Regions from separate parts of the Pseudoalteromonas sp. NZS100_1 genome, predicted to be linked through region 2. Evidence: predicted binding sites of a transcription regulator. Region 2 holds the regulator's gene; each other region holds the start of a gene.

Region 1 (7,601 bases), on a different contig from region 2:
AGCATTTTAATATTATGATTTTGTACTTCATTTTCGTGCCAGCCAAAAATTTTACTGGCTGATTCGTTAAAGCTCAAAATAATGCCGGTGTGATCAATCGTTACGATTCCATCAATGGCTGTGCCTAAAATTGCGTTTAAGCGAGACTCGTCGGCTGACTTTTCTTCAAGTAACATTTTATATCTGACCATGCCATTAAGTACCGCTACTACGCTTGTAATGGCAATCGTTGCAGTTGCAACCGCGATGGCTACAAAAGTGAGCCCAGCAGAAGCATTTGCGTCGTCATATAAAAGAGGAGATGTTGCAACAAAGCGTGTAGATGCCATGCCCATATAATGCATAGCAGCAACAGCAAAGCCTAATATTGTAGCGCTGATGGCTCTATTTTGTAGGTATGATAGTTTTGGAAAAAATTTTTCAAGATTAAAGCGGCTATATAACGCTATAAACGAAAGAGCGACGGCAACTAAAATTGAAAGGCCAAAGGTCAGTGGGTCATAGCGCAACATTGGGGAAAGCTCCATTGCAGCCATACCGCTGTAATGCATTGTACCAATACCAGCCCCTAGTAAGATGGAGCAAATGCTGAGCACTCTAAAGTTTCCATCACTATTTACAAGTATTGATACTGCATACTGACATGCTAATAAAGCAGGAAGAAAAGAGAGTAGTGTGATTGTTGGATCGTAGCTTATATTAGTACATAGCGAAAAAGCTAACATACCTATAAAGTGCATACTCCAAATACCAGAAGAAAATACAGTTGCTGCGGTTATATTTGCTAAACGTTGATAACGAGGGAATTTAGTCTCTTTTGCTAAATCAATGAGCTTTGTAGTAAAAAAAGCAGCAAAAATGGCTATTAATACAGACATTGAGACTAGAAGAGGGTCGTAAACCCCATTGAGTATTAGGCTTGGATCTTGGTCTGTAATGAAGAAAGCTGATAGCATAACGGCTCGAAATATAATCTTTATTTTACAAGTTTAATCTAATTTACTAATAAATGAACCGTTATTTCTAATCGCGCTATAAAGTGACGAATTCTAACCAAGTTTATTTATTTTTTGTTATTGAAGTAAATAAAATATTTTAACTTTCAATTCAAATAAAACAGACGGCTCAATCTATAGCTTATTATAATAAAGTGGATTAGGAGTTAGGTGCGACTGTATGCCTAAGAGTTTAAAATTGATGGTAATATGGATTATATAAACGGATGCAATATTTAGAGTTTAGGTCGTGTTTGAATATCAACTAAAAAAGAGTACTAGACGCAAAACAGTCGCAATAAAAGTGCATAGTCAAAAGGTAACTGTGTATGCGCCACATTTTGTCGCAAAAAAACACATTGATACTTGGTTATTTGACAAACAAGAGTGGGTTGCAGAACAATTAAAAAAACAATTGTCAATTGATGACACTAAGCAGTACCCTTTTGAATCTAAAAAAATAAGTGTTTTTTCAGAAACTATTTATTTGAAATTGGACTCAGGCCAAGATTCCAAAGTAACCCCGTATGATGACCACTTACTTATTACAATATCTCCTCGAGTTAAAAACACTAATCAAAAGTATCGACAGCTATTAGAGACTTATTTAAAAGAGCAGCTTATTGCTTACATAGAAATGCGTTTAGCGTATTTCTGTACTCAAATGGGTGAAGAGTTGCCAAATGATTTAAAAATAGGTGTTTATAAACGAAAGTGGGGGAGTTGTAATAGCAAGCGAGAACTCACTTTTAATTTACATCTTATAGGTGCTCCTTACCACGCTATAGATTATGTGATTGTTCATGAGCTTGCCCATTTAAAGTATTTAAATCATAGCAAAGCTTTTTGGCAGCGAGTAGAGGCGTTTTTCCCCGATTACAAAACATCATCTAATTGGTTAAAACAAAATGGTATGAGTTTACAGTGGGTGTTTTGATGTTACTGAATATAGGAATATAGGAATATAGGAATATAGGAATATAGGAATATAGGAATATAGGAATATAGGAATAGTAGAGAAGTGGTGGAGGGAGCTGGATTCGAACCAGCGAAGGCTGAGCCGTCAGATTTACAGTCTGATCCCTTTGGCCGCTCGGGAACCCCTCCAATGCAACGGCGCTGATAATAGCAAATTGCGTATTTAAGTAAAGAAAAAAGCTAAAGAAAATTGAAATAAAGCCGATAAATATCTATCAGTTACCACAATCGGCTAAAGACTATGCAAATAGATGATTTGTTAATCACAGAGAGTCAGTTAAACAGTAGACTCAATAATAGTGTGCATGAAAATCGCCGTGGCGAATTTGCACTATTATTAGCGATGCTGTCACATGACGCACTCGACTTTAGTCAATTTCATTTACCAAAAACTGAAATAGATAATTTAGTTATAGAAGAAGAGGCGTTAAGAAAGCAATTTGGCGCAGGTCCAAAGCAACTTTTAGCCCCTGATGAATATAATATGTTGGTTGGACAATTTAATGCATCATTAATATCTCAAGAAGGAGAGCACTGTGGTATGACAAGTATTAAGTTAAGACAATGCTTAAGCCCTGAACCACTTGCGATTAGAAATGATGATAAGCATATTCCACTTAATATAATAGATAACTGTGAGCTTGCCGTCAGAAGAAGAATTAAAAGCGAACAAACCCAACTAGCTAATCCCCCTATAGATGCAGCTGCTTTTTACGACAGCCTTAATAATGATGCATTACATCAACCACTTCAGCTCATTGCGGTGTGATATATGATTGTAATAATCACCAGTTAATATATGCTTTATAACGGGTCTGCTTTATATATTTGCTAATAATTGATTTAATGAAAAAAAAGCATCCAAAAATTAAATGCAATTGCTATAATGGCGTCAAATGGTATGACATGAAATGCCATTATCATTAAACCAAGGTAATTAGGAACGTAATGAAGAAAACATTCACGCTAAATCACGAGAAAATCAAATACCCTCGTATGGTTGATGCTGCAAAGCACGAAGTGAAAAAATATTTGAAAAGAGAGCGTAATAAAACGCTACCTGAAGATGCTGACTATTGGGCATTTGACTGTAAGTTTGGTAACACAGCTGAAGATGCGCAAGTTGTGCACGTTGCTGAATTAAGTAACCAAATTGGCGAAATTGAAAAGCAAGGTTTGACCTCTTTCTATGTAGAGATTTTAGCTCGACCTGCTCAACGTCAACAGTTAGATTTAGATGATGACGAATAACACTTAATTTAATTAAGTGTTCGAAGTTTTAAAATGAGCCCAAGTGGCTCATTTTTTGTTTTTATGCATTAAAGATTCACCATAAATCATTTTTATTAGTAACCAATAAGTAGAATTTTACTTTATTAACATTTGCATAACAAAATGTAGTGATATAGGGTGTGTTTAATAAAAAAAACAAAACAGTTGTACCATGCCGATAAATTACTCTGACCACCAATTGAAATTAAGCTTAAAGAGCTCTAAGGTACTTGTCGTTGACGATCAGCTATTAAGCTTAATTGTATTAAAAAAAATATTATCAGAGCATTTTAGTGTAACAACAACGAGCTGTGGTGAGGATGCGATTGAAATTTGTAAACATAATCCGCCAGATATAATACTACTCGATATTAATATGGAAGGAATGAGTGGTATTGAAACATGTCTAAAATTAAAAAATATATCTGAAACACAAGATATCCCCGTTATTTTTGTAACCTCATCTGAAAATCAAGAAGAAGAGTGCTGGGAAGCCGGAGCTGTAGATTTTATAAAGAAACCAACTAACTCGGAAACTTTATATAGAAGAGTGCGCGCCCATATTACGATGAAACTTCAACATGACTTACTCAATCAAAAAGTATTTCTAGATGATTTAACAAAGGTATTCAATCGTCGTTATTTTGATGCGCATTTTTCTAAAATGGAACGAAGCGCCTTACGAGAAAAAGTCGACTATGCACTATTACTCATCGATATAGACTACTTTAAGCAATACAACGATCTTTATGGTCATGTGCAAGGCGATACGGTTTTAAACCTTGTTGCACAAACTATTACTAATAGTTTGCAAAGGCCAACCGATTTTGTTGCGCGTTACGGCGGCGAAGAGTTTGTAGTTGTTTTACCGCATACAAGCACTGAAGGTGCGATTTGTGTTGCTGATAAAATTAAACAAAATGTGGTCGATTTAGGAATATTACACAGATATTCAGAATATGACTTTGTGACTATTAGTATTGGCGGTGCAACCCTACAACCGTACGTAAATAACAAAAACACCTTGCAGATCGCAGATGAAAAAATGTATGAGTCCAAAATGCAAGGTCGTAACCAAGTGTGTTTTTAAGTTTAGCTAGCTAATAAATCACTTTGCCACTTAAAAACACCTTGTAGGTGATAAATATTAAATAAGATTATTTATTACACGCTATGACATTTTTTGTACTTTTTATTGCTACCACATGGGCAGTCATCATTTCTGCCCACTTTAATATCTTCAACAGGATATATAGTGCCATCTAAATAACGCCATTGAGTGTTTTCTTTAATAAACTGCGATTTTTCGTGGAGCTCACAAAATAAGTTTTGATAAAAATATTGGGCTTTAAATTCTACAGTGCCGGTATCTCCATCATGGCTTGACCCAATTACATCAAGATTTATAAATCGACAGCTGTTAGCAAAATCATTGATTTCTTTAACCGGATTTTCAGCTTGTTTTTCTTTTGCGTAGGTTTGATAAACATATTCTGCATTTTTAATAACATAAGCACTGAATCGTGAGCGCATAAGTTGTTCAGGAGAATCAGCTTGCTTAACAGATAAGTGAAGCGGCTCGCAGCAATCAGCATAATTGTGCCCACTGCTGCAAAAACATAATGTGGTATTGAGTGAAGTCATAATAATAATACAAAGTCTAAAACATTAGTTTAACAAGCTTATTGGGCGAGTGATATCTCTGTTGTTTGAGACTTTTTAGTAAAACAGTATAGTTTTGTATTCGTTTTACTTAAATCGAACGATAAATTCGTAAGTAGTTGGTTATTAACTATATCGGTCCAGGTAATTACCGCTGCAAAGTTTCCGTTATGTAATGCAGAATTTAATACATACTCTAAATTTACTAGGTGCTTCTGTCTAATAACAAGTAATTTACTTGTATCAATAGAGCATGAGTCAAGTAAAGCTTTGCTAGGTACGTGATCTGGAGCAATTAGTAACGTCCATGCATTAGAGCTATTGTATTGGTGTAATACTTTTAAAAGCTCAAAGGTCGCTGAAATTTCATCTTCAATTTGAATCAAATTCACGCAATCGCTTTGCTCATCTTGTTGGTAACTTTTAACTGTTCTTACGGTAATAGGCTGTAACATAATTTCACTCACTGGGTTTTTATACAGTATTCATATACAGTAGTTTATACAGTGCTTTCGTGCAAGCCTTTTATGCTATTTATTTGTACAGTTATTCAGCTTTTGATCATTGTTTTTATTTTTTTAATTTATAATTCTTTATTAATCAGGTTGTTATAGGGTTGTTTTTGAGAAGGTATTCTAAAAATAATTTTTTTCGTAGTGTCTTCATTTTGGGGTTTTATACTGTATAGGATTATCTTTGTAACCATATACAGTATTTTTTTACACTGCATACAGTACTTCTGCCATAGCTAGCTTATGTGTTTTCACTCGTGCGAGGGATCATATGAGAAAACTGGAGTTGGTGGATTTGTTCGTACAAACTTGCCGCATAACACTGAGCATCTTTAAATCGCTTAGTTTCGATATGTTTGCGTATATCTGTAACCGCTGCAGTGGCAGGGGCGTACCCTTGGCTACTTGCTAAGCTTAACCAAGCTACAGCATGAAATACACTTTGTGGCACGCCTTCACCTTTCACAAAAAATAAACCTAAATAAAACTGTGCTCTATGGTTTCCCGCCATTGCAGCAAGTCGCATCCATTTTGCAGCCAATGGAGCTTGATTATTTTTTAAATAATATAGGGCTTTATTTAACGTACTTTGCTCATCTTTTTTATTATCAACGGGCACAGAGGTATTTTCGGGTTGAGTAACAAAACCTAAAATATTATCTAGCTGTTGCTCTAAGTCTTGCTCACAAGGTGTTGTTTTAAGCATATTGGTTCATTTATTATTTTAACTACTCTAACAGTTTAGTATATAGCAAGGTAAAATGTCCTGTAAAAGATAATTTTTATGTTAAAATCTCGCCACTTTTTACTATCACAAGTTTATTATGTTCGAAGCCTTATTTAAACTGAGCGAAAATAATTCAACAGTTAAACGCGAATGCGTTGCTGGCCTAACTACCTTTATAACTATGGTATACATTGTATTTGTAAACCCGGCTATGCTCGCAGAGGCTGGGATGGATCAAGGGGCTGCATTTGTAGCGACATGTATAGCAGCTGCGATAGGCTGTTTTATAATGGGTTTATGGGCTAATTATCCATTAGCATTAGCGCCTGGTATGGGACTAAATGCCTTTTTTACGTATGGTGTCGTATTAGGAATGGGTTATACCTGGCAAGCCGCGTTAGGGGCTGTATTTATGTCGGGTTGTATATTTTTGTTTTTAAGCTTATTTAAAGTCAGAGAGTGGATTATTAATGCCATACCTCTGGTGCTCAAGCGAGCAATCGCAACGGGTATAGGTGCTTTTTTAGCATTAATTGCCCTTAAAAATGCAGGCATTATTGTCTCAAGCCCGGCAACATTAGTGCAGTTGGGCGACATTACTTCTCCAGGACCGTTATTGGCTATATTAAGCTTTTTTGTAATTGCAGCGCTTTTATACCGCGATTTTAAAAGTGGCGTGCTTATTAGTATTTTATTAGTGACTGGCATTGCTTTAAGTTTGGGGCTTGTTGAATATCACGGTGTTATGGCTATGCCACCATCAATAATGCCTACTTTTATGCAGCTAGATTTTGCAGCCGCTTTTGATATATCAATGATGAGTGTTATTTTTGCTTTCTTGTTTGTCGATCTTTTTGATACTTCGGGTACATTAGTTGCGGTAACTCAAAAAGCAGGTTTAGCTGATGAAAAAGGTAACATGCCTCGTTTAGGGCGCGCATTAAGTGCTGACAGCTCAGCAACAATTGCAGGTGCGATGCTAGGTACGTCTACGACTACATCGTATATAGAATCGGTTGCTGGTGTATCTGTTGGCGGACGTACTGGCTTAACAGCTGTAGTTGTAGGCATTTGCTTTTTACTAATGATGTTTTTTGCACCGCTTGCACAAATGGTACCGGCTTATGCTACGGCAGGCGCTATTTTATATGTCGCTGTTCTGATGCTGCAAAATTTAAAGTTTGTAAACTGGGATGATATGACCGATGCAATTCCTGTTACTGTGGTATTACTAATGACACCATTAACGTTTTCGATTGCGCACGGTATTGCACTTGGTTTTATATCTTATACGGCGGTTAAAGTCTTGTGCGGTAAGCAAGATCAAGTCAGTATTAGTGTTTGGATATTAACAGCCTTGTTTGTTTTCAAGTTTGCATTTTTGTCTTAATAGCTAACAAAAATACAAAAAAGCCTGCACAAATTTTAATTTGTGCAGGCTTTTTTAATGCTTTT
Region 2 (7,601 bases):
AGGGGGTTATTTTTCATTATGTGTCCTTTTTTTACTCGCAAAAATAGCCACAACAGCACATGCAATAGCAATTAAAAACCATTGCACAGCGTAGGCATTATGCTTTTGAGGGCTCATAACAACTGCCTCATAATGAGGTGTTGCAATCTCATCACCAGTACCTTGTCTGTAAGCCATAAAATTAATTAATGATTGCTGGCTTTGAGTGTTCAGCATATTCAAGTCGATAGATTGGATTCTTGTAGGCAAGTCGTTATTTATAGTTTTATCTTCAAGCGTAAAGCTACTTAGGTTATTTTCTTTTATTTGCGCTTTAAGAATAAAAACACCTGTAGGCAGAGTAACCTTTGGCAGTGTATCTCTAGATATAGGAGCTTTTACCCATCCTAAATTAACTAAAATCACTTTTTCTTCGCTGGCTGGCTTTAGTAAAGCAAGTAGGTCGTACCCTACTTGTCCGTTATAAACTTGATTATCTAAAAGCCAATATTGGTTTTGTACAAACCGCCCTTTTAACTCAACCAATACACCTGTTTTGTTCCAGCTATCAGGCAGGTTATGTAATTGAGACCAACTCATCACACCACGAGTATGTTGCTTAGCAATAGCGGTTAGTTGCTGCTGTTTTTGCTCACCCCGCTCCAACTGCCAAAATCCTAGTCGCACACACACAAGTACAACAACCACAACCATACAAAGTGTGATTAGTGAACTAAGCTTTTGTTTGTACCATAAAACTAACTGCATAAAGGGTCAACTCAGTGATTATTAAAATTATTATCGTACTGTTGTTAATATTTATACTTTTTAACTTATTTAGAGCATTGTTTATTATGGTGTCAGGGAAAACTGGGGGACGACCTATGTCTCACTTTTTAGGTCGTCGCGTATTGTTTTCGGTCGTTGTTTTAGTTGTTGTTATTGCAGCGCTTAAACTTGGTTTTATTAAAGCAAATAATTCGCCAATAAACGCTACAGCACATATACAAATACAAACAAACACAGCCACACCACATCAACAAAGTGCCAATACCAAGCAGCTGCTTGAAAAGCAAAATGCTTATCTTTAGTAAAGTGCCCTTTTAATATCCGTAAAAATATTACAAATAAAAGTACGGTTCCTAACGTTACATGCATGCCATGAAAACCAGTCAATAAAAAGAACGTATTACCGTAAATGCCCGCATCTAGCGTTAGGTTAAGGTCATTATATGCATGCATGTACTCCTCAACTTGCAGCCCTAAAAAGCAAACGCCCAATAAAATAGTAGCGCCTAAAAAAACTTTAAGTGGAGTGCGTTTATTGTTTTCCATCGCTACGTGGGCAAAATGTAAAGTAACTGAGGAAGTAAGCAGTATTAAGGTATTTATAAGCGGTAAGCCTTGCCAGCCCATAGCTTGAGTAGTTTCACCAGCAGGTGTTGAAACTAGCGGCCAAACAGCTTCGAAAGTTGGCCATAAAACCTCGTTAGTCATTGCATTATTGCCTGCGCCTCCAAGCCAAGGTACCGACAATACGCGTGCATAAAAAAGCGCACCAAAAAAGGCCATAAAAAACATAACTTCAGAAAAAATAAACCAGCTCATACCTTGTCTAAAAGAGCGATCCATTTGTGCTGAGTACAAACCTTGGTCCGATTCATTAATTACATTTTTAAACCAGCTAAACAACATATACACAAGTACAGCAATACCGGCATAAAGCAGATAAACCCCGCTACCACCTTCTTTACCTACACTCATAACAGTCAAGCCTGCCCCTACTGCAATAAAAAACAATGCAACAGCACCTACAATAGGCCATGGGCTTTGCTCAGGTACGTAATAATGCTCATATTCTTGATTCATTTTATTTACTCCTAGTTTCACACTAGTTTAAAAAGCTAGTTGTTACTTGCCACCAGCTGTTCACTAATATCAAATACGGTATAAGATAAAGTTAATTCTTCAATATCGCTCGGCAGTGCGGTATCAACATAAAAAAGTAATTTAAATTCAAGTTCTTCCCCTGCTTTTAGAGGTTGCTGATCAAAGCAAAAACAGGCTATTTTGTGTAAATACTTTGCCGCTTTACCTGGCGAGACTGATGGTACAGCCTGCATTACTTTATCTAGGTTGCTGTTATTTTTAGCACTAAACATTACTTCACGCATTGCACCGGGTTTTACCACTACACTGTATTCTTTTGATTTAACTTCAAACGGTGCACCACTTTGTGCGTGAGTAGTAAAGCTAACGCCGACTTCTCGGTTTTGTACTATTTGTGTACTTTGCTCTGCTTGCTCAAGCGAAGGTTTTCCATTAAGCCCTGTTACATCACAAAACACGTCATACAAAGGTACTAAAGCAAAGGCAAAGGCAAACATGCCTATGCAAATAAGTACCAAACGTTTGAGTAGCGGTGCGTGTGTCATTACTTAATTACCGGCGGCGTAGAAAAAGTATGATATGGCGCTGGAGAGTCAACTTCCCACTCAAGCCCTTCTGCCCCTTCCCATACTTTTGCAGGCACTTTATCACCGCCACGCGCGCATTTAATTACCACAGCTACAAACAACAATTGCGATAAACCAAAGGCAAATCCACCAATACTTATGATTGCGTTAAAGTCGGCAAATTGAAGTGCATAATCGGGAATTCGACGCGGCATACCGGCAAGCCCTACAAAATGCATAGGAAAAAACAGTACGTTCACACTCACCAGCGATAGCCAAAAATGCCATTTAGCTAGCGTGATATTAAACATGTTGCCTGTCCATTTGGGTAGCCAATAATAAGCACCTGCCATTATCGAAAACACAGCCCCTGTTACTAATACATAATGAAAATGCGCCACTACAAAATAAGTATCGTGGTACTGAAAGTCAGCAGGTGTAATTGCCAGCATCAAACCCGAAAAGCCACCTAAGGTAAACAGCACAATAAACGTAATACTAAAAAGCATTGGCACTTCAAAAGTTATTGAGCCTTTCCACATTGTGGCAACCCAATTAAATACTTTTACTCCTGTAGGTACCGATATAAGCATGGTCGCGTACATAAAAAACAACTCGCCAGCGACCGGCATCCCAGTGGTAAACATATGATGAGCCCATACAATAAAGCTCAATAGTGCTATGGAGGATGTGGCGTATACCATTGAGGCATAGCCAAAAAGTTTTTTACGAGAAAAGGTAGGTACTATTGTAGATATAATGCCAAAGGCAGGAAGAATCATTATGTATACTTCGGGATGACCAAAAAACCAAAAAATGTGTTGGAACATCACCGGGTCGCCACCGCCTGCGGCATCAAAAAAGCTGGTCGCAAAATACTTATCGGTAAGTACCATAGTGACAGCTCCTGCAAGCACTGGCATTACCGCTATTAATAAAAAGGCAGTAATTAACCACGTCCATACAAATAAGGGCAACTTCATCCATGTCATGCCTGGGGCACGTAAGTTCACTATGGTTACAATCACATTGATTGCGCCCATTATTGAACTAATCCCCATAATATGTACGGCAAATACAAACAATGCAGTATTATCATTACTGTATGTTGTAGACAGTGGTGCATAAAAAGTCCAACCAAATGCAGGACCCCCACCAGGCATAAATAACGATGCCAATAGGATTAAAAACGCAAACGGTAAAATCCAAAAGCTCCAGTTATTCATTCTTGGCAATGCCATATCTGGCGCGCCAATCATGAGTGGTATCATCCAGTTAGCAAGGCCTGTAAAGGCCGGCATAACCGCACCAAACACCATAATTAAACCATGCACTGTGGTCATTTGATTAAAAAAGTGAGGATCGACCAACTGTAAACCTGGTTGAAATAATTCAGCTCTGATCACCATGGCCATTCCACCACCAATTAAGAACATGGTCAGCGAAAAAATTAAATATAAACTACCTATATCTTTATGATTAGTTGTGTAAAGCCAGCGTTTAAAACCTTTAGCTGGGTGATGAGCATGATGAGCTTCATTGGCGTTAGATTGTTCTACTATGCTACTCATTAGTTCGCCTCCACTTTGGCATCAAGTGCTGCCTGTATTTGACTCGGTTGAATAACATCACCCGTATCATTACCCCACGCATTACGTTTATAAGTAATAACCGCTGCTAATTGCTTTATAGATAACTGTTTGGCAAATGCTTGCATTGCCGTACCGGGTCGCCCATGGATAACTACATCAATGTGATCTTTTATATCGCCAAGCACTATAGGGCTGCCTTTAAGTGCAGGAAATACACCCGGTAACCCCATGCCAGTAGGCTGATGACATGCAGCACAATTGGCCATATATACTTGTTCGCCTAAAGTCATTAATTCTTCTTTTGGGAGGGTTTTATCAAGTAATGCGGCATCTGCTAATGCTGCTTTTTGTTTAGCTTGCTTTGCATCTGCAAGCCACGTTTTAAAATCAGCCTCAGATTTAGCGACCACCACAACGGGCATAAAGCCATGATCTTTACCACACAACTCAGCACATTGGCCTCGGTAAGTACCTTCTTCGTTTATGTTCGTCCATGTTTCGTTTATAAAGCCGGGATTCGCATCTTTTTTAACTGCAAAATCAGGTACCCACCAAGAGTGAATAACATCGTCAGAAGTCATTAAAAATCGTACTTTTTGATTTATTGGCAGTACGAGAGGTTTATCAACCTCAAGTAAGTAGTTAGGATTTTTATCTGCAAGATTCGCTATTTCATCTTGCGGGGTAGATAAAATAGAGTAGAACTCTACATCTTCACCCATATATTCATAATGCCATTTCCATTGCGAGCCTGTAATTTTAATAGTGAGATCAGCTTTGCTGGCATCTTCCATTGCAATTAGGGTTTTAGTGGCTGGTACTGCCATAGCAATTAAAATAACAAACGGGATTGCAGTCCAAAGTATTTCTACTTTAGTGCTTTCGTGAAATTGGGCAGGTACAGCCCCTTTAGATTTACGGTGATGAATAAGTGCCCAAAACATAATTGCGAACACTATCACCCCAATCACACAACATATTATAAATATGGTCATGTGCAGCTGATATACATTATTGCTTATATCGGTTACGCCTTTGCGCATATTGTATTGGCTGTTAGCCAAAACTGGGTGCGAAAAAACACATAATATAAGCCACAAGGTAGAGGTCAGTTTACCCATGTGACGGCTCCTTTGATGCTATTGCGAATGCAAAGCGAAGAGGCATACGGCTTAAACGCCAATTCGTTATTTTTATTTTTTTAGTCAATCTCATTTAATATTGATTGGTTTTGCTGCGCCAACAACGGGTTTGTGTATATTGTGTGTTCTCAAAACTAAAAAGCTGTGAGTTATTATTAGCTCAGCACATTAATAATTAGCTAAAAAATGAACAACAAGCAAGTTTTAGTATAAAAAACAATCAGGTGATATTGAGTAATTAATAAAAAATCAGTAACCAACTAGGTAACAGGAAGTTCAAAAGATGAGCAAAACAAAGGGGTTTAACGCATTCGGAGGGGGAAAATATAAGTGCAAAAAAGTTTACAGCTTAAATTGTCAGTGAGCTATTTATGCCCTATTTTTAGTGCGAATTTAAAACAGAAAATGCGTACTAATTAGTACGCATTTATAAAACTGCTTGTTTAAAAGCTATTTTTAAAGTCACATCCAATCAGCGTTTCTTATAACGCCAACGGCTAAGCCTTCAATATTAAAAGACTCATTCTCAAGATCTACTTCAATAGATTCAAAATCGTCGTTTTCAGCATGAAGTAATACTTTACAACCCGCTTTCTCAAGACGTTTTACAGTTACGTCTTCGTCTAGGCGGGCAACAACAACTTGCCCGTTTTCAGCGGTTTGAGTACGATGTACAGCAAGTAAATCACCATCCATAATACCAATATCTTTCATGCTCATACCGTTAACGCGTAGTAAAAAATCTGCAGCCGGTTTAAACATTAATGGATCGATTTTGCAGTGACTTTCAACGTGCTCTTGCGCCAAAATAGGTGAACCAGCAGCAACACGCCCTATAAGCGGTAAACCTAATTGTTCTGGCTCTTCTTCTTCAATTAACTGAATACCACGGCTTGCACCTGGTTTCATTTTAATTGCGCCTTTTTTAGCAAGTGCTTTTAAATGTTCTTCAGCAGCATTGGCACTTTTAAAACCTAATGTTTGCGCTATTTCAGCACGTGTAGGAGGCATACCAGTGTCTTTAATAAAAACTTTAATTAGTTCGAGTATTTGAGCTTGGCGGTTCGTTAATGGTCGCATACAACTGGTTTTCCATACAGTACATTTAACTGTGAGTATATACAGTTAAATAAAAATCGCAAATTTAAATTAAGCCTTAAAATAGCCAAAGTAATTTCACTTGTGTACATTTTAGGGATATAACTAACGCTAGGTTTATAAATGATTAAAAAAGCAAAGGAGTCATTATGAGTATTTGGTACCAGCCCATCACTTTAGAGCTGTGCAAGCAGTTAGAACAAGGCATTGATGGCCAAGGAACATTAATGAAAACCATGGGAATAGAAGTCACTGAAATTGGTGATGATTACTTAGTAGCCACTATGCCGGCAATTCCTGAGCATCATAACCCAATGGGAATGGTTCACGGCGGTGCTAACGTTGTACTTGCCGAAACAGTTGCCAGCTATGCAGCTAACTTTGTTGTCGATTTTACAAAATTTTACTGCGTGGGGCAGGAAATTAGCGCAAGTCATTTAAAAGCATCTCGCAACGGCACTTTAACAGCAACGGCAAGAGCGTTTCATATTGGCAAACGTAGTTCAGTGTGGGAAATAAAAATTACAAATAGCCGCAATGAGCTGTGCTGCGTATCAAAAATGACCGCAGCAGTCGTAGAGCGAAGATAGTTACTTTTCGATTGGGTAAATTGTAATTTCCATACCCGCACCAATCGCAGATATACGTAGTAATGTATCTGCATCTAAGGCTTGATTAAAGCACTTAGGGGAAGTGCCTGATTCAAAACCAATATCAAACGTTCTACGTGAACAGCTTAACCATTGCTTTAGCGCGTTACGCGAACACGATTCAATAAGCTCACATATATGGTTTATTGCTTTGTCAGGCGTGTTTACTACACCTGTTGCTTCAATACGCGCTAATTGACGGTATTCGTCTTTGTCATAATGTAAAATCGTCGCGACTTTTTTCAAGTCTGCCACTAGCAAACTAATATCTTGCTTTGATTCAAGCTCAAGATCTACATTTAAAAATTGAATTTCCGACATCGTTTCGTATTTATCCTCTAATAATTTCATTGCAAACTTTAACGCAGTTTTACCGTTATACCAAATCAACTATGCTCTATTAACCACTTTATATAGATATTTCGCAGCTTTTAAGTATTTTTTAGCGTTTAAAGCTAGCTGGATATCAAACACTCAGCTCAATTAAACAAATAAGTCATGTTAGCAATTTAAGTGTAATCTTTTTTATTTTTAAATGATTACAGTAAGCTATAGTTTAAACTGCGACAAAATGTCGCAGTAACTAATCCCATTAATGTAATAAACTAGCCTCTAAAAATAATAAGACTAAAACATGAATAAAAAAATATTTAAGTATGCTCGCAAGTTACATAAATGGCTCGG
Region 3 (7,601 bases), on a different contig from region 2:
TGCTCAAGCTCTATTTCTAAATCACCTAAAAAAACATTATCTTTAGGGAGGTAATGTTCACCTTGGTAAATTTTAATTAGCACTTTTTCTTGTTCAAGGTGAGCTGAATAAACAGAACGAGTTTCGCTTACGGGAATAGTTGCGTTACGCTCTATAATAGGTAAAAACTCAGACTGACCATGTTTATTATTTACCTCAACTCCTAAAGTGAATGGGCAAACATCAGTCATTATTACATCTTTTAATTCTTTATCACGTGCGCTCATACCTGCCTGAATTGCAGCACCGGTGGCAATAGCATGGTCAGGGTTATATTGGGTTTGTGGTATACGTGAAAATACACGACTAATTTGCTGCTGAAAAATAGGCATACGTGTAGCGCCACCAACAAGAATAAGCCCATCAACGTCTTCAAGTGTTAAATCGGCGTCAGACATAGCACGGTTAATAGGAAACTTAATACGTTCTATTAACTCGCTACACAATGTACGGTAATCTTCGAGCGTGAGAGTATATGGGTATGTTTTTTCTTTATATTCAAAGTTAAAACTCGCTACTGGCTCGTTAGTTAATTGGCACTTTAAGCGCTCACACAAAGACCAAATATTACGATTTTCACTATCTGAGAAAAAACCTCTGTATAAATCATTTTTCTTATAAAGGTCTTCTTCAATTACGTTAGTAAAGTCGTTACCGCCTAGGTAGTTATCACCTGCTGAGGCGTGTATTTCAAAAATATCGTTAAACACCTCAATAACCGACACATCAAATGTACCGCCACCAAGGTCCAGTACTAAGTAAGTTTGCTCACAGTCTTTATTATCGAGCCCATAAGCGAGTGCTGCGGCGGTGGGTTCGTTAAGTAATCGCTCAACTTTTAAACCTGCAAGCAAAGCGGCTTGTTGCGTTGCTTGGCGTTGTTTATTATTAAAATAGGCAGGTACCGAAATAACAGCCTCAGTGATTGGCTCTTGCAAATAATGTTCGGCTTGCTCTTTTAGGCTTTTTAATAAAATGGCAGATAATTCCGTTGCGCTATAATTTTGTTCGCCCAATGAAAAGGTTTTATCAGTGCCCATAAAACGTTTAAATTCTGAAATGGTATGTGCAGGGTGTGTTGCTAATCGATCCCTAGCGGCTTGGCCTACAAGAATATAATTGTCTTCCGACAAGCCAACAATTGAAGGGACGAGCACATTGCCCTCCATATCTGGAATTAGCTTAACGGCGTTATCTTGCCAAATTCCAACTACGCTATGAGTTGTACCGAGATCTATCCCTATCTTCATTTTATTTCCCTTACAGAATGACTTAAATCATCGCTATGCTAAGTTACTTAATACAGAACCTTAAATTCAACTTAGTTTCGCACCGATATCATTGTACAGTTTAATTAAAAACCTATTATTAATATTTGATTGAAAATTATACGCTTAACTTTATTTTATTAAAATAGATAACGTTTTTGGTGAGAGTAAGAGGTCTTTAAAACAAGACACAGTGGTGCAGTGTAAACAGGTTGGTATTAAGATTAATAATAAAAAAATATGAAGTAGATATACAGTATTATCGAATTGCTGGAAGTAAAGTTTACTGATGGTTAGGTTTTGATTAACGAGGGTTGTTGTTTAAAAAGGAGTTAATTGGTCGGTATGGAGAGATTCGAACTCTCGACCCCTGCCACCCCATGACAGTGCGCTACCAAGCTGCGCCACATACCGACTTTGTATGCAATAGTACGTGTATTTTTTTAAAAATCAATAAGCGATTGTTTGTTTGGATGTTTATTACGCAAGAGGCATAAAATAGCTCTCTTGCGGTGTATTAATTGGCTAGTCTTTATTTAACCACTTTTTGATCGAGTCATACATCTCATCTCGTATTAATGGCTGGGCTTTTTTGTTAGGGTGTAAACTATCGTTTTGCATTAGATCAGATTGGCTGGCAATATCTAGCATAAAAAAGTTCATTAAATGCGCATTTGTTTCTTCGCTAACGTCTGTAAAAGTGTCTGTAAACATTTTGCTATAACGCGGACCGTAATTAGGGGGAATGTAAATCTCCATTAAGGCGGTCATCGCATTAGCTGCTTGGCTTTTTTGAATAAGAGACGTTAAGTTAGCTTGCATTTTTTTAACTGGAAAACCACGTAAACCGTCGTTAGCACCTAGCTCAATAAGTACATGAGTGGGTTCGTATTGCTCAAGCAATGCATCTAAACGACGTAGGGCGCCTCCAGATGTTTCGCCACTAATACTGGCGTTGATAAGTTCTATGTCGGTTTGTTCGTCATCGTATTTATCTTGTAACAATTTTACCCAGCCTTCTTCTTGTTGAAGTCCGTAGGCTGCACTTAAACTGTCACCGAGTATTAAAATCGTGTTGTTGGCTGCTGCACTCAGCGGTTTGATAACTAAAAATAAAATGAATACTAAACGTAGGATTGAATGAGTCATATGTCAGCGCTTTCTCAATTAAATATAATACAAGTTAATGGTTTGTCTAAAGTAGTCTCTACCTTTGAAGGTGAGCTGCCCATCCTCAGCGACATCAGCTTTAATGTCAAGCATGGCGAGTCTGTTGCTATTGTTGGCACGTCGGGCTCTGGTAAATCTACGTTACTCAGTTTATTAGCAGGGCTGGACACTGCAAGCAGCGGCGAAATATTTTTAGATGGCGAGCCATTACACAATTTAGATGAAGAAGAACGTGCTGCACTGCGCGCGGCTAAAATTGGATTTGTGTTTCAATCGTTTATGTTAGTACAGAGCTTAACTGCACTTGAAAACGTTATGCTACCAGCAGAACTTGCTGGCGAAAGTGATGCGAAAGAGCAAGCAATAGCTCTACTTGAAAAAGTAGGCTTGAGCCATCGAATTGATCATTACCCGTCGCAGCTATCTGGCGGTGAGCAACAACGTGTTGCTATAGCGCGTGCTTTTATTGGTACACCTAAAATACTGTTTGCTGATGAGCCTTCGGCTAACTTAGACAGCAAAAACGGTAAAATGATTGAATCCTTATTATTTGATTTAAATACTCAACATGGCACTACGCTTATTTTAGTTACTCACGATGAAGGGCTTGCACAAAAATGTGAGCATATTATTCAAATAGAAGCGGGTTTACTGGTAAAAAGCGAAGTAGAGGACGTTGCCGATGTGGGTTAAGTTAGCGCTTAAGTTATTTTCGCGAGAATTTCGCCGTGGTGAGTTAACCGTTATAAGCGCGGCTATCGCACTTGCTGTTTTAACCGTACTTACACTGTCGATGGTTACTGAGCGAATAGGGCAAAGTATTGCACAAAAAAGCAGTGCTTTTATTGCTGCAGATCGCGTTCTAGCCAGTGATCATGTGCTCGACACTGCTTTTATTACTAAAGCACAGAGCCAAAATTTAAAAACGGCGCAAATGGTGTACTTCGACACTATGTTGTTTGCCGATGATGAAATGCAGTTTAGCTCAGTAAAAGCGGCATCTAATGCGTACCCGTTAAAAGGGCAGTTAAAAGTTAAAGATACCTTAACAGGTGAAACTAAGGTTGCTAATAGCGGTCCAGCGCCTGGTAATGTGTGGCTAAGTGAGTCAGTATTTTACAGTTTAAACATTGATATAGGTGCGCAAGTAGAACTTGGCGCTGCATTATTTAATGTTTCAAAAGTTATTGTAGAAGAGCCCGATGCGCCATTTAATGTATTTTCAAGCAGCCGTCGTGTGCTTATTAATATTGACGATGTGGCAAAAACCGAAGTTGTGCAACCGGGTAGTCGTGTTTATTACCGCCAACTTTATGCCGGTAGTGAGGCTGACATAAATAGCTTTTACGAGTGGCTCAAACCACAAATGAAAGAAAACCAACAATGGTACGGCGTTAAAGACCGTCAATCACCTATTTCAAATAGTTTAAACCGCGCAGAGAGCTTTTTATTGCTCGCTGGCTTATTGGGTATTATTTTAGCCGCAGTGGCTATAGCCGTTTCAGCAAAACGTTATTGTGAACGCCAATACGATCCAGTAGCGATGATGAAAACGCTAGGCGGTAGCCGTTCAATGATCCGCAAAATATACATGCTCCATTTATTGCTTGTATGTGCAATGGCGGTAAGTATTGGGCTTTTAATTGGTTATGGCTTGCAAGAAATAGCAACAAGTTACTTATCAAAAAGTATGGGCACAGAGCTACCTTTAGGTGGCTTTAAACCTTGGCTGGTGGCTATAAGCACTGGCGTAATTTGTGCTGTTATGTTTTCTATTAAACCGTTATTTGATTTATTTGATATTCCACCGCTTAGAGTGCTGCGCCGTAACTTAGGTGACAAGTTGGCAGTAAGTCGTGTGCATTTAGGCATGAGTGCGCTAACTGTGTTTTTATTAATGTGGTTATTTAGTAACAACATAAAAATAACGCTTATTTTGTTTGCCTCAACGCTTGCGCTAATTGGTGTGTTGTTTTTGATATCTAAATTAATATTTGGTGGCGGTCGAAAATTAGGGCTTAAGCCAGGTAACAGTTGGTCGCTTGCAATTGCATCTATTCAAAAGCGTGCAAATGTGAACGCGGTACAGTTAATTAGTTTTTCGTTAGCGATTAAATTACTGCTGTTTTTAGTGGTACTTAAAAACGACATGATATCTGATTGGCAGTCGCAACTACCAAACGATGCGCCTAATGCATTTTTAGTTAATATTACGCAAAATGAGCTTGAGCCAATTAATGAGTATTTAGCACAAAAAGATATTCAGGTATCAGAGTTTTATCCCACTATTCGTGGACGCGTAAATGCGGTAAACGGCGAGTTGGTAGCACGTTCTGTATCGCTGCAAGACAACGAGAAAAAAGACGAAGAAGCACGTGCAGGTATTGGCCGCGAGCTAAACCTTACATGGCTTAAAGATGTGCCTGACCAAAATGAAGTAACACAAGGCACGTGGTTTGGTGAAAATGCGATGGCTGAAGCCTCAGTAGAGGAGTCGATGCTTGAGCGTTTAGATGTTGAGATAGGCGACACGCTTACATTTTTAATTGGTTCGCAGTCGTTCGACGCTAAAATCACCAGTGTTCGTAAAGTTAATTGGGCCACGCTTAAACCTAACTTTTTTATTATTTTAAGCCCCGATGTACTTGCAGATTTTCCGGCAACGTATATTTCGTCGGTACGCATAAACCCAGAGCAAAAGCGTGACTTTAGCCAGTTACTGCGCACTTACCCAACTATTACAGCCATTGACATTGATAATTTTGTTAAGCAAATACAAACAACTATTTCGCAAGTCTCTCTCGCCATTGGCTTTGTACTGGCTATTGTTGTGCTGTGTGGGGCGCTTGTACTTATATCGCAAGTGCAAGCTAGTTTGGGTGAACGTATGCAAGAAATTGTAATACTGCGAACGCTTGGCGCTAAAAGCCGATTAATTAAAAACGCGACCCTGTATGAGTTTTTATTACTCGGTGGTTTAGCCGGTTTAGTCGCTGCATTTTTTAGTGATATAGCGCTTTTAATTGTGCAGCAACAAATGTTTGATTTAGCCGGTAAGCTACACCCACATATATGGATTATTGGGCCGGTAGCGGGCGGCGTATTTGTAGCAGGTTTAGGCTATTTAATGATTGCCCGAACACTTAAACAAAACACTCAAGGATTAGTGCGTGCCCTAGGGTAAGCTTAAACTAACATGCTCCTTCTAATGCCCACCTAACACGTGGGCATTTTTGTTTTCTTTGTACTGGTAATTTATACAGTGCTCTGGCATTATTAGCGTAATTTAAAAATAACAATAATGAGAATGCAAGTTTGGCCATTATTTTAGGGATCGATCCTGGTTCACGTTTGACCGGATATGGCGTTGTTGCCCACCAAGGTTCTAAATTTACATACTTAGGCAGTGGCTGTATTAAGTTAGCCGATCATCCTTTTCCGGTTAGACTTAAAATGATCTACCAAGGCATTACACAGCTTATTGAGCAGTTTTCACCAGAAACCTTTGCCATTGAAAAAGTATTTATGGCGCACAACCCCGATTCTGCTTTAAAACTAGGCCAAGCTAGAGGCGCTGCTATTGTGGGCGCTGCAATGGCCGACTTACCCGTATTTGAATATTCAGCAAGGCAAATTAAGCAAGCGGTAGTAGGCAACGGTGGCGCTGATAAAACACAAGTGCAGCACATGGTAAAAAATATTTTAAAACTACCCGGTACGCCACAGGCCGATGCAGCTGATGCACTGGCTATTGCGATTTGCCATGCTCACTCAGAACAAAATTTAATTAAACTAGCGGGTAGCGCAAGCAAAACCGTTAGAGGACGTTTAAGGAAATAACTATGATAGGCCGTTTAAATGGTATTTTAGTCGAAAAACAGCCACCAGAAATCTTACTCGAAGTAAGTGGAGTAGGTTACGAAGTACAAATGCCAATGACCTGTTTTTACGATTTACCAAAAATTGGTGAAAACGCGATTGTTTATACGCACTTTGTAGTGCGCGAAGATGCTCAGTTATTATTTGGTTTTAATAATAAAGTTGAGCGTGCCTTATTTAGAGAGCTATTAAAAGCAAATGGCGTAGGGCCAAAACTTGGTTTAGCTATTTTATCGGGTATGTCAGCTAAGCAATTTGTGAGTTGTGTGAATAACGAAGACTCAACATCGCTTGTTAAATTACCGGGTGTAGGTAAAAAAACAGCCGAGCGCTTAGTACTCGAAATGAAAGACAGATTAAAAGATTGGGGCAATGATTTATTTACGCCATTTAGCGATAGCGCAGTAATAGAGCCAATGAGCGATGCGACAATTGCTAATAATGCAGCAGACGATGCCGTATCAGCACTGCTTGCGTTAGGTTATAAATTGCCACAAGCTCAAAAAGCAGTAAAATCGATAAGCAAACCCGATATGTCTACTGAGGTTCTTATTAGAGAATCTTTAAAATCAATGTTGTGAGTAACCCATGATTGAAGCGGATCGCTTAATTGATGCGACTGAAAAAACAAATGAAGACTCTATAGATCGTGCAATAAGACCAAAACTTTTAGCCGATTACAGAGGCCAGCCTCATGTTAAGCAGCAAATGGAAATTTTCATTGAAGCTGCTCGAACCCGTGGTGAAGCGCTCGATCATTTATTAATATTTGGCCCTCCAGGGCTTGGTAAAACCACGCTTGCAAACATTGTGGCCAACGAATTACACGTAAGCATTAAAACAACATCAGGCCCAGTACTTGAAAAAGCGGGCGATTTAGCCGCACTACTTACTAATTTAGAAGAAGGCGATGTACTGTTTATTGATGAAATACACAGACTAAGCCCGCAAGTTGAAGAAATACTCTACCCAGCGATGGAAGACTATCAGCTTGATATAATGATTGGTGAAGGCCCAGCTGCACGTTCTATTAAATTAGATTTACCAGCATTTACACTCATAGGTGCAACCACGCGAGCAGGCTCACTTACATCGCCACTACGTGACCGTTTTGGTATTGTGCAGCGATTAGAGTTTTATTCTGTAGAAGATTTATCACATATAGTAGGGCGCTCTGCACATTATCTTGATTTAGAAATGTGCGACGATGGCGCAACCGAAATTGCACAGCGCTCGCGCGGCACA
Region 4 (7,601 bases), on a different contig from region 2:
GTATTAATTGAGTTTAGAGTAGGCTTTGCTGCAGTTACTTTATTTATTGTTGCCTTGTATTTAAAGCGCCGTTTAGCGTTTACTGAACACAAAAAACACTTTTTTATTATAGGCGCGTTTAATTCGGCTCTGCCGTTTTTATTTTTTGCCTATGCAGCACAAACTATAAGCGCTTCTACTTTATCAATTTTAAATTCAACAACCCCTATTTGGGGCGTAGTAGTTGGTATTTTATGGACAAAAACAAAGCCTACCAAAAGTATGGTGCTTGGTTTATTGCTTGGCTTGATAGGTGTTGCAATACTCGTTGGCCAAAATCACTTTGTATTAAATAGCCAATCAATCATAGCTATAGTAGCGGCATTAAGCGCTTCACTTTGCTATGCCATTGCATCGCATTACACTAAAAACGCGCCTAAACTGGCCCCATTCGATAATGCCCATGGCTCAATGTGGGCGTCGAGCTTTATGGTATTACCGCTTATCTTATTTATGCCAATACGAGAAATACCAAGCACCAACATTATGCTAGGTGTATTAGTACTGGGCGTAGTATGTACCGCCCTTGCTTATATTTTATTTTTTAAATTAATCGACGATATTGGCCCAACCTCAGCACTCACGGTTACATTTTTAATTCCATTATTTGGCATATTTTGGGGGCATTTATTTTTAGATGAGCAAATAGGGCCAAATACATTACTAGGCGCACTATTTGTAATTGTAGGCACTATGCTGGTTACTGGTTTTTTACCACGAAAAAGGCACTTAGCTAAAACAAGCTAAGTGCCTTAAAAGTACATACTACTTCTTACGTTAAGATTTACTGCTTATTCACTACTTTGGGATTGCTGAATAAGTAATAGCAGCTCTGCAGTGGCGGTTGCATCGGCAAGTGCTCGGTGATGGCTGGTTAAATTTAAATTAAAGTGCGATGAAAGATTGCCCAGCGAATACGACTTTAAGCCTTTAAACGCTTTGCGCGACTCAACCACTGTGCACATTTTTGGCATTTTAAAAAAGTGCCCTGCCATCTCGCATTCTTTTTTAATAAAGCCGTAGTCAAAATTAACGTTATGGGCTACAAAAATACTGCCTGCAAGTTTATCTAACAATGGCTGTGCTATTTCGGCAAATACAGGGGCATTGCGCACCATGCTGTCGCTAATACCGGTTAATGACGTTATAAATCCGGGTATGTGCCGCTGTGGATTTACAAGTGTCGTCCAGGTGTCTATCACTTTGCCGTGCTGTACTTTTATAAGGCCAATTTCGGTAATGCGGTTGCCGCCTTTTAAGCCGCCCGTGGTTTCTATATCGACCACACTGTAAATACGGTTAGAATCTACAAACCATTTAACGGCGGCAATGTGTACCTCAAAGCCCACATTTTTTAAGTTATCAATGGTGGTTAATTGGTTGCGCCTAAGTTTGTCGCCCGGTGCTTTTACTTCTTCAAAATGTACTTTGCCATTATTGATAACCATTAAATCGGGGTAGCCGTCTTTTAGTTGTAAATAATGCTTACTCATATTGGTTAAGTGAGTAATTAATGCATCAAGTGGGCTATTTAAAATGAGTGCTTCTAACGGTTGTAGTAGCTCTTTATGCCATCTAAATAAACCATTAGGTTGATCAAAGTATTGCGCTGCATTTTTGCATACTAAATTAAGTAATGCTTGCGACGTTTGGCACTGCGCTAAGCACTCATTTATTTGTGCTTGTTGCGCCTCATAAAAATTACCAAGCCTTAATACTTGCGGATAAATATCAAACTCATTACATGGCGGGTAAGGCGACTCTACAAATAACTCGTGCCAAAATACTAAACCAAACAAACTTTGCCAAAGCGTGTTTTCGGTATTAAATACAGCCATACCTTGGCGAGTATAATAATCGTTTACGCCCTGCTCTACTTCACCTCGATACAGTTCATCTATTTCTAGCACGCACTGGGTATCGCTAAGCATGGCACTTAAACGCGACCGTGTTTTTTTATTAAACTTACGCATTAAAAAATCGTCAGCAAAATAAAGTAAATCATCAGTAAGCGGATTTTCAATAATCGCTTCTAATCGTGCTTTTACCCACTCTTTATTACCAAGCCTGTATTGCTCTCTTATTTGAATTTCTTGTGCTTCGCTATCATCCACGCACCCTTCAAGTAAGCTAAAAGCAAGTTCGCTATCAACTGCCTTTAGTTGCCTATAAAGCCTTACTAATAATTTGTTTTTTAACGCAACAGCAATGGCACCGTGCGCAGCTTGCATTAAAACCTGCGGCGCTAAAACAATATAATCGCTCTCATCTGTTATATTTTTAAATGCTAACCGATAACGGTTTAATAAATAGTTCGATTGCGCTTCATCAAGTGTTTCAAAGCGCGACAAACTCTCGCTGTGCTCTTCGCGCGTAGCGGTTAAACCTAAATCTCGCATTACAAAACGATTTTGATGATTCACATCACCACTGCTTAATTTGCCTGCAAATAAAAACTCAAAATACTCGTAGTAATCACTGCGGTTATTAATTACATACTGGCTATAAAGTGGCGCAAGCTCGTGTGGGCATGTTTTAAAAAACTCACGGGCAATATCCACCAGCGCGCCTTTAGCGGCACTTTTTTTAAAGCTTATTTGCTCACTGTAATTACTTAGTAACTCCAGCAAAGCAGGTTTGGTTAAGTGAGCCAAAAGCTGTGAGTAATGCTGCTCGTTTGGCTCAAATAAAATACCGGCTTTTTTTAGCGTATAAATAGCCTGATGCGGCGAGGTTATTTCTTCATAATTAAGTGACTGCGCTTGCACCAAATAAGGCTTTCGCGAATACACACGCGCCAACATGCACTGGCTTTGCTCATCTAGCTGATTAATTTTACTAATAAATTCACTGTGTTTAGGCTCAAGTAAATGCATACATTTACTTGTTACAAACTCAATAAGCTCTCTAAAATGCGCTAAATAGTATTTTGCTGGTAATTCTTTTTTCATAATATCGCCACAACTGTATATAAAAACAGTATCTAGTATTTGCGCTTATTATTCAATCTTAAACTTGTAATCAATAATGGTTATATTAGGCATATATAAATAGTAGGCATTGCATTGGCTACCTTACGCAGAGGTAAAAATGAATGGATATACTGACGATATTCGTGCACTTACTTTTTAAAGTAAATATTTGTGGGATAGGTAGGGTTACCTTTGCGTTATTCATTTTGGGAAGAAGCGTATTATCGGCAGCAAGAAGCCAAAGGAAAATCCCATAACACCATTGGATAAGAATACTATTTAGGTGCTGGAAAACACATACGCCCTACGATGAATCAACTTACTTAACCGCATTGTAAAAGTAAGGGATCACCGCTTTTAAAATTTGCGGTGGAAAGTGAGCTTTAGTGCTTGCTGTCCACCTCAGGGCGTGTTGTTAAATTTCAATAACTACCAATCAGATCCATTTTCTTCAATATCGACTTCAATTCCAGAACTAGCCGCGGGGATATACAGTGAGTTCTGCTCAATATTATTCAATTCACCAGATACAAACTCATAATAAAGTTCTAACTCTACAGTAAATAATAACTCAACATTCTCCGTTCTTGTTGAATGTCCAAAGGTATATACATGCCCCTCTTCTCTGTCATACGTGCCATTATTAAAGTCAGGTCCTGTTACTGTAACCTCGATCTTCAAAGGTATTTCAAAAGTTAATGAACACTCTTCATCGTTAATTGATATTACAGAAGGATCTATTTCGCCAACTTCAAGTACACTGATACCATCTACTTCGGCATCTTCCCATGATGAGGAGTTATAAAAATCGCAGTCATCCATATATTCTGATATTTGCGTTTTCAATGCTTCAGACTGTTCAGCAATATACTCTTTAATCTTCACTGTTCTTACACTTGTATGCTCATTATATAAATCTAATAATTTTTCTAAGTTATCAATAGCAATGAGCCTATTATTACCTTCACAATAGGACTTCAAATCAACATCATCTGAAATAACATATAATTTATCATCTGGTTCGAGACAAGACTCAAGCGATAGTAATGATATTGCATCAGGAAACTCTGCCTTTTTCTTTCCTTCCCCAAACGGTGGCTTCATCTCAAAATAAAGCTCTAATAATTTCTCACTATCTATAGAGTCTGCTTCAACATATTCATAATTACAGGCTTGGTTATATGCATGAAACACATTACTAGCTTTTTCATACACTTCATCTTCAGCAACATCTGCAAATAGAGAGGAAAGTTGTTGATCTTCAATTGTTGAAAGTATGTTTGCTTTTCTCTTGAACTGCTTCAAGGAATTAAGAGAGTCCTTTATTGATAGTTTAATACGGTTATCTACTTCTCTCTCAACTACGCTCGTCAAATAATATTGAATTTCATTAGATTTACATAGCTTTTGTAATGACTTAAAAGATTGAGAGTGGAAATTAAAGTTTGATTTAACAAAATACTGAGTATCAATAAATATTTTTCGAGTTTCGAGCATACTGTGCCTTTTGAAATTTAATAAATTAGTCTACGACATTTGTCGCTTTATAAACCGACAAATGTACCTATATTCAATGTATTTACCTTAACCACCAAATAACCACATGTAAACAATTACTTAACTTCAGAACAGGTTATGTAATTGCAAAAAACACCAAGATGAGTGAGATCAGTAATGTTGGTAAACAGGCTCTGACCATAAAGTGCATATTATTTATTGAATATTCAGTCTGTGTTATTTAAAAGGCGGTTACTTAAATTAAAACCTTTAGAAAGGCTCAATTTATACCCGCTAAATCGTTATACCTGCACAAATGTATTCAGCCATAGCGCTTTACGATATTATGCTCCTTTATATTTAATTTAACTTTCAGGGCATATAATGACAACGCACACATCGCCTACTCACTCAGCCAACACAGCTGAAAACACCTCCCTTTTTTACGTAATTTTTATATCGGCCGTGGCTGCTATTGGTGGCTTTTTATTTGGTTTTGACTCGGGCGTTATTAACGGCACGGTGTCGGCACTCGGTAATGCATTTAATTCAAGCAGTGTGGCTACGGGCTTTAACGTAGCGTCTGTGTTACTTGGTTGTGCCTTAGGTGCGCTTGCTGCGGGGCCGCTGGCTGATAAGTTTGGCCGCCGTGCAATTATGATCATCACTGCGATTATTTTTGCCATTAGTGCGTTTGGGTCAGGCATTAGCGAAAGCTCTGCGGAGTTTATTTTTTATCGTTTATTTGGTGGTTTAGGGATTGGTGCAGCATCGGTATTAGCGCCAGCTTACATTGCTGAAGTTGCGCCACCCGCACTACGTGGTCGATTAGCTACATTGCAACAACTCGCTATTGTACTGGGTTTGTTTGCTGCTTTTTTAAGTAACTATTTAATTGCTGATGCAGCAGGCAGCGCGCAAAATATTTTAATGCTTGATATAGCCGCTTGGCGCTGGATGTTTTGGGCTGAGCTTGTACCTGCTGTACTGTTTTTAGTCGGTGTGTTGTTTATTCCGGAGTCGCCTCGTTATTTAGTGGCGCAAGGTAAAGTAAACGCTGCAAAAGCGGTATTTAGCAAAATTTCAAACGACAATGCAGATAAGCAAATAAGCGATGTTAAACGCTCCTTGCATAGCGATACAAAACCAAGTATTCGCGATTTATTTATTGATGGCAGTAAAAAAGTACACCCAATTGTTTGGGTAGGTGTGGCGCTGAGTGTATTTCAGCAATTTGTAGGTATTAACGTGGTGTTTTATTACGGCTCTGAGCTTTGGCAAGCCGCTGGGTTTGATGAGTCACAATCGTTATTTATAAATGTATTAGCGGGCACTACTAATATTGTATCGACCTTTATTGCCATTGCGTTAGTTGACAAAGTTGGCCGTAAACCACTGCTGCTTGTAGGCAGTATTGGTATGTTTATTAGCTTAAGCGCGCTTACTTATATATTTGGCAGCGCAGGCCTTGATGAAGCAGGCAAACTTGCGCTTAGCGATAACATGGGTACGTTTGCACTTATTATGGCAAATTTATTTGTGGTATTTTTTGGTTTAAGTTGGGGCCCTATTGTATGGGTATTATTAGGCGAAATGTTTAATAACCGTATTCGTGGTGCAGCGCTTGCTGTTGCTGCCAGTGCGCAGTGGATTGCTAACTTTGCAATCACCATGACCTTCCCTATTATGCTTGCCAATATAGGCCTTGCCGGTGCATACGGCTTTTATGCGTTATCAGCACTTATAAGCATCTTTTTTGTTGTTAAATACATTAAAGAAACGCGCGGTAAAACGCTCGAATCTATGTGATTTTTTAAAAGCGGTGATATTAGTCGCCGCTTTGCCTTTTTATAAAGCAGCGTTATCTAGGGTCTTATATGGACTCCCTGTATAAATAACCTAAAAGTTAAATAGCAATCTTTGCTCATTTATTTTAACTTTATAGCCATTGCTCTATTACCTTTTATTATAACTAATCTATTTAAATTCCTTTTTAGAATATCAATAATTAGCTATTGTCCGCCCATTCCAACTTTATGTGTCTACTAAAATGAAAAAACAGTTAATATCAGGCTTAGCTTTAACGTGTGCGTTAGGTTCGTTCAGTGCATTTGCTACTAATGGGTATTTTACACACGGCTACGGCATGACCCACAAAGGCATGGCTGGCGCAGGTGTAGCGCTGTCAGAAGAGTTAATGTCTGGCGCTAATAATCCTGCTACTTTTTTGCCAAACGGAACACAGCTATCTCTGGGCTTAGAGCTTTTTTCACCTGAGCGAAAATACACTGCATCGAAAGTAGATACTTTTTACCCTGACGCTTTTTATCTTGAAGCAAAAACACAAAAAAGCGATAACTCCGTATTCGCAATTCCAGAATTTGCTATTGGCCACCAATTAAATGAAAAAGTAAATATTGGCTTATTAGTGTATGGCAATGGCGGTATGAATTCTGAGTACGGCGCAGAGTCCGCTCCTGAAGGAACCTTTTATGGTGGTACGGCAGGCGTTGATTTAAAGCAGCTCTTTATTAGCCCAACAGTAAGCTATAAGTTGAATGAACAAACACGCCTTGGTGTATCCCCTATTTACGTGGTGCAGCAGTTTGAAGCACAAGGGCTTGAAAACTTTGCTCCTTTTTCGCAATCACCAGAAGCGCTTACAAATAATGGCACCGATACAAGCACAGGCCTAGGCATTCAACTAGGTATTAGCCAAGATATAAATTCGTCATTAAGCTGGGGGGCAAGTTACCGCTCATCAGTGTCTATGCAAGAGTTTGATAGCTATAAAGGTTTGTTTGCAGAGCAAGGCGGATTTGATCTGCCAAGTTCGTTTCAAATTGGTGCAGCTTATAAACTTACACCTAGTAATCAGGTGGTATTTGATTGGCAAAAAATAAATTACAGCGAAGTAAAAAGTATTTCAAACCCAGTCGATAACTTGATGTCAGCGCCTTTAGGAGCTAACGCCGGCGCTGGATTTGGCTGGAACGATATGACTATTTATAAGCTTGGCTATCAGTGGCAGCGTACATCGCAACAAAAAATTCGTTTTGGGGTGTCTTACACCGAGCAACCTATTCCTTCGTC

What was found. Region 2 encodes LexA, which represses DNA repair genes until DNA is damaged. Its sites were predicted from a motif close to TACTGTATNNNNATACAGTA; they were not measured.
Region 1: the regulator LexA is predicted to act here: its motif matches at 5,385-5,404, upstream of I6F66_RS03205 (SulA-like leucine-rich domain-containing protein).
Region 3: the regulator LexA is predicted to act here: its motif matches at 5,723-5,742, upstream of ruvC (crossover junction endodeoxyribonuclease RuvC).
Region 4: the regulator LexA is predicted to act here: its motif matches at 3,002-3,021, upstream of I6F66_RS13360 (exonuclease domain-containing protein).

Annotation. Positions count from the first base shown of each region.
Region 1 covers NZ_JADYXN010000003.1:139,128-146,728, forward strand. Annotated here, with positions in the region: gene I6F66_RS03170 (MHYT domain-containing protein) at 1-956, opposite strand, end outside; gene I6F66_RS03175 (SprT family zinc-dependent metalloprotease) at 1,246-1,932, shown strand; tRNA gene I6F66_RS03180 (tRNA-Tyr) at 2,018-2,102, opposite strand; gene I6F66_RS03185 (VC2046/SO_2500 family protein) at 2,215-2,742, shown strand; gene I6F66_RS03190 (DUF6172 family protein) at 2,922-3,224, shown strand; gene I6F66_RS03195 (diguanylate cyclase) at 3,418-4,335, shown strand; gene I6F66_RS03200 (YchJ family protein) at 4,410-4,889, opposite strand; gene I6F66_RS03205 (SulA-like leucine-rich domain-containing protein) at 4,928-5,362, opposite strand; gene I6F66_RS03210 (tetratricopeptide repeat protein) at 5,661-6,125, opposite strand; gene I6F66_RS03215 (NCS2 family permease) at 6,244-7,536, shown strand.
Region 2 covers NZ_JADYXN010000020.1:13,878-21,478, reverse strand. Annotated here, with positions in the region: gene I6F66_RS13650 (transmembrane cytochrome oxidase associated protein) at 1-17, opposite strand, end outside; gene I6F66_RS13645 (SURF1 family protein) at 7-747, opposite strand; gene I6F66_RS22810 (DUF2909 family protein) at 762-1,070, shown strand; gene I6F66_RS13635 (cytochrome c oxidase subunit 3) at 973-1,848, opposite strand; gene I6F66_RS13630 (cytochrome c oxidase assembly protein) at 1,884-2,414, opposite strand; gene ctaD (cytochrome c oxidase subunit I) at 2,414-4,006, opposite strand; gene coxB (cytochrome c oxidase subunit II) at 4,006-5,148, opposite strand; gene lexA (transcriptional repressor LexA) at 5,632-6,249, opposite strand; gene I6F66_RS13610 (PaaI family thioesterase) at 6,417-6,857, shown strand; gene I6F66_RS13605 (hypothetical protein) at 6,858-7,238, opposite strand; gene I6F66_RS13600 (membrane protein) at 7,552-7,601, shown strand, end outside.
Region 3 covers NZ_JADYXN010000013.1:73,415-81,015, reverse strand. Annotated here, with positions in the region: gene I6F66_RS10795 (Hsp70 family protein) at 1-1,289, opposite strand, end outside; tRNA gene I6F66_RS10790 (tRNA-Pro) at 1,645-1,721, opposite strand; gene I6F66_RS10785 (arylesterase) at 1,833-2,456, opposite strand; gene I6F66_RS10780 (ABC transporter ATP-binding protein) at 2,457-3,170, shown strand; gene I6F66_RS10775 (ABC transporter permease) at 3,160-5,661, shown strand; gene ruvC (crossover junction endodeoxyribonuclease RuvC) at 5,793-6,317, shown strand; gene ruvA (Holliday junction branch migration protein RuvA) at 6,320-6,937, shown strand; gene ruvB (Holliday junction branch migration DNA helicase RuvB) at 6,945-7,601, shown strand, end outside.
Region 4 covers NZ_JADYXN010000019.1:45,831-53,431, reverse strand. Annotated here, with positions in the region: gene I6F66_RS13365 (DMT family transporter) at 1-786, shown strand, start outside; gene I6F66_RS13360 (exonuclease domain-containing protein) at 831-2,990, opposite strand; gene I6F66_RS13355 (PIN domain-containing protein) at 3,441-4,508, opposite strand; gene I6F66_RS13350 (sugar porter family MFS transporter) at 4,893-6,317, shown strand; gene I6F66_RS13345 (OmpP1/FadL family transporter) at 6,559-7,601, shown strand, end outside.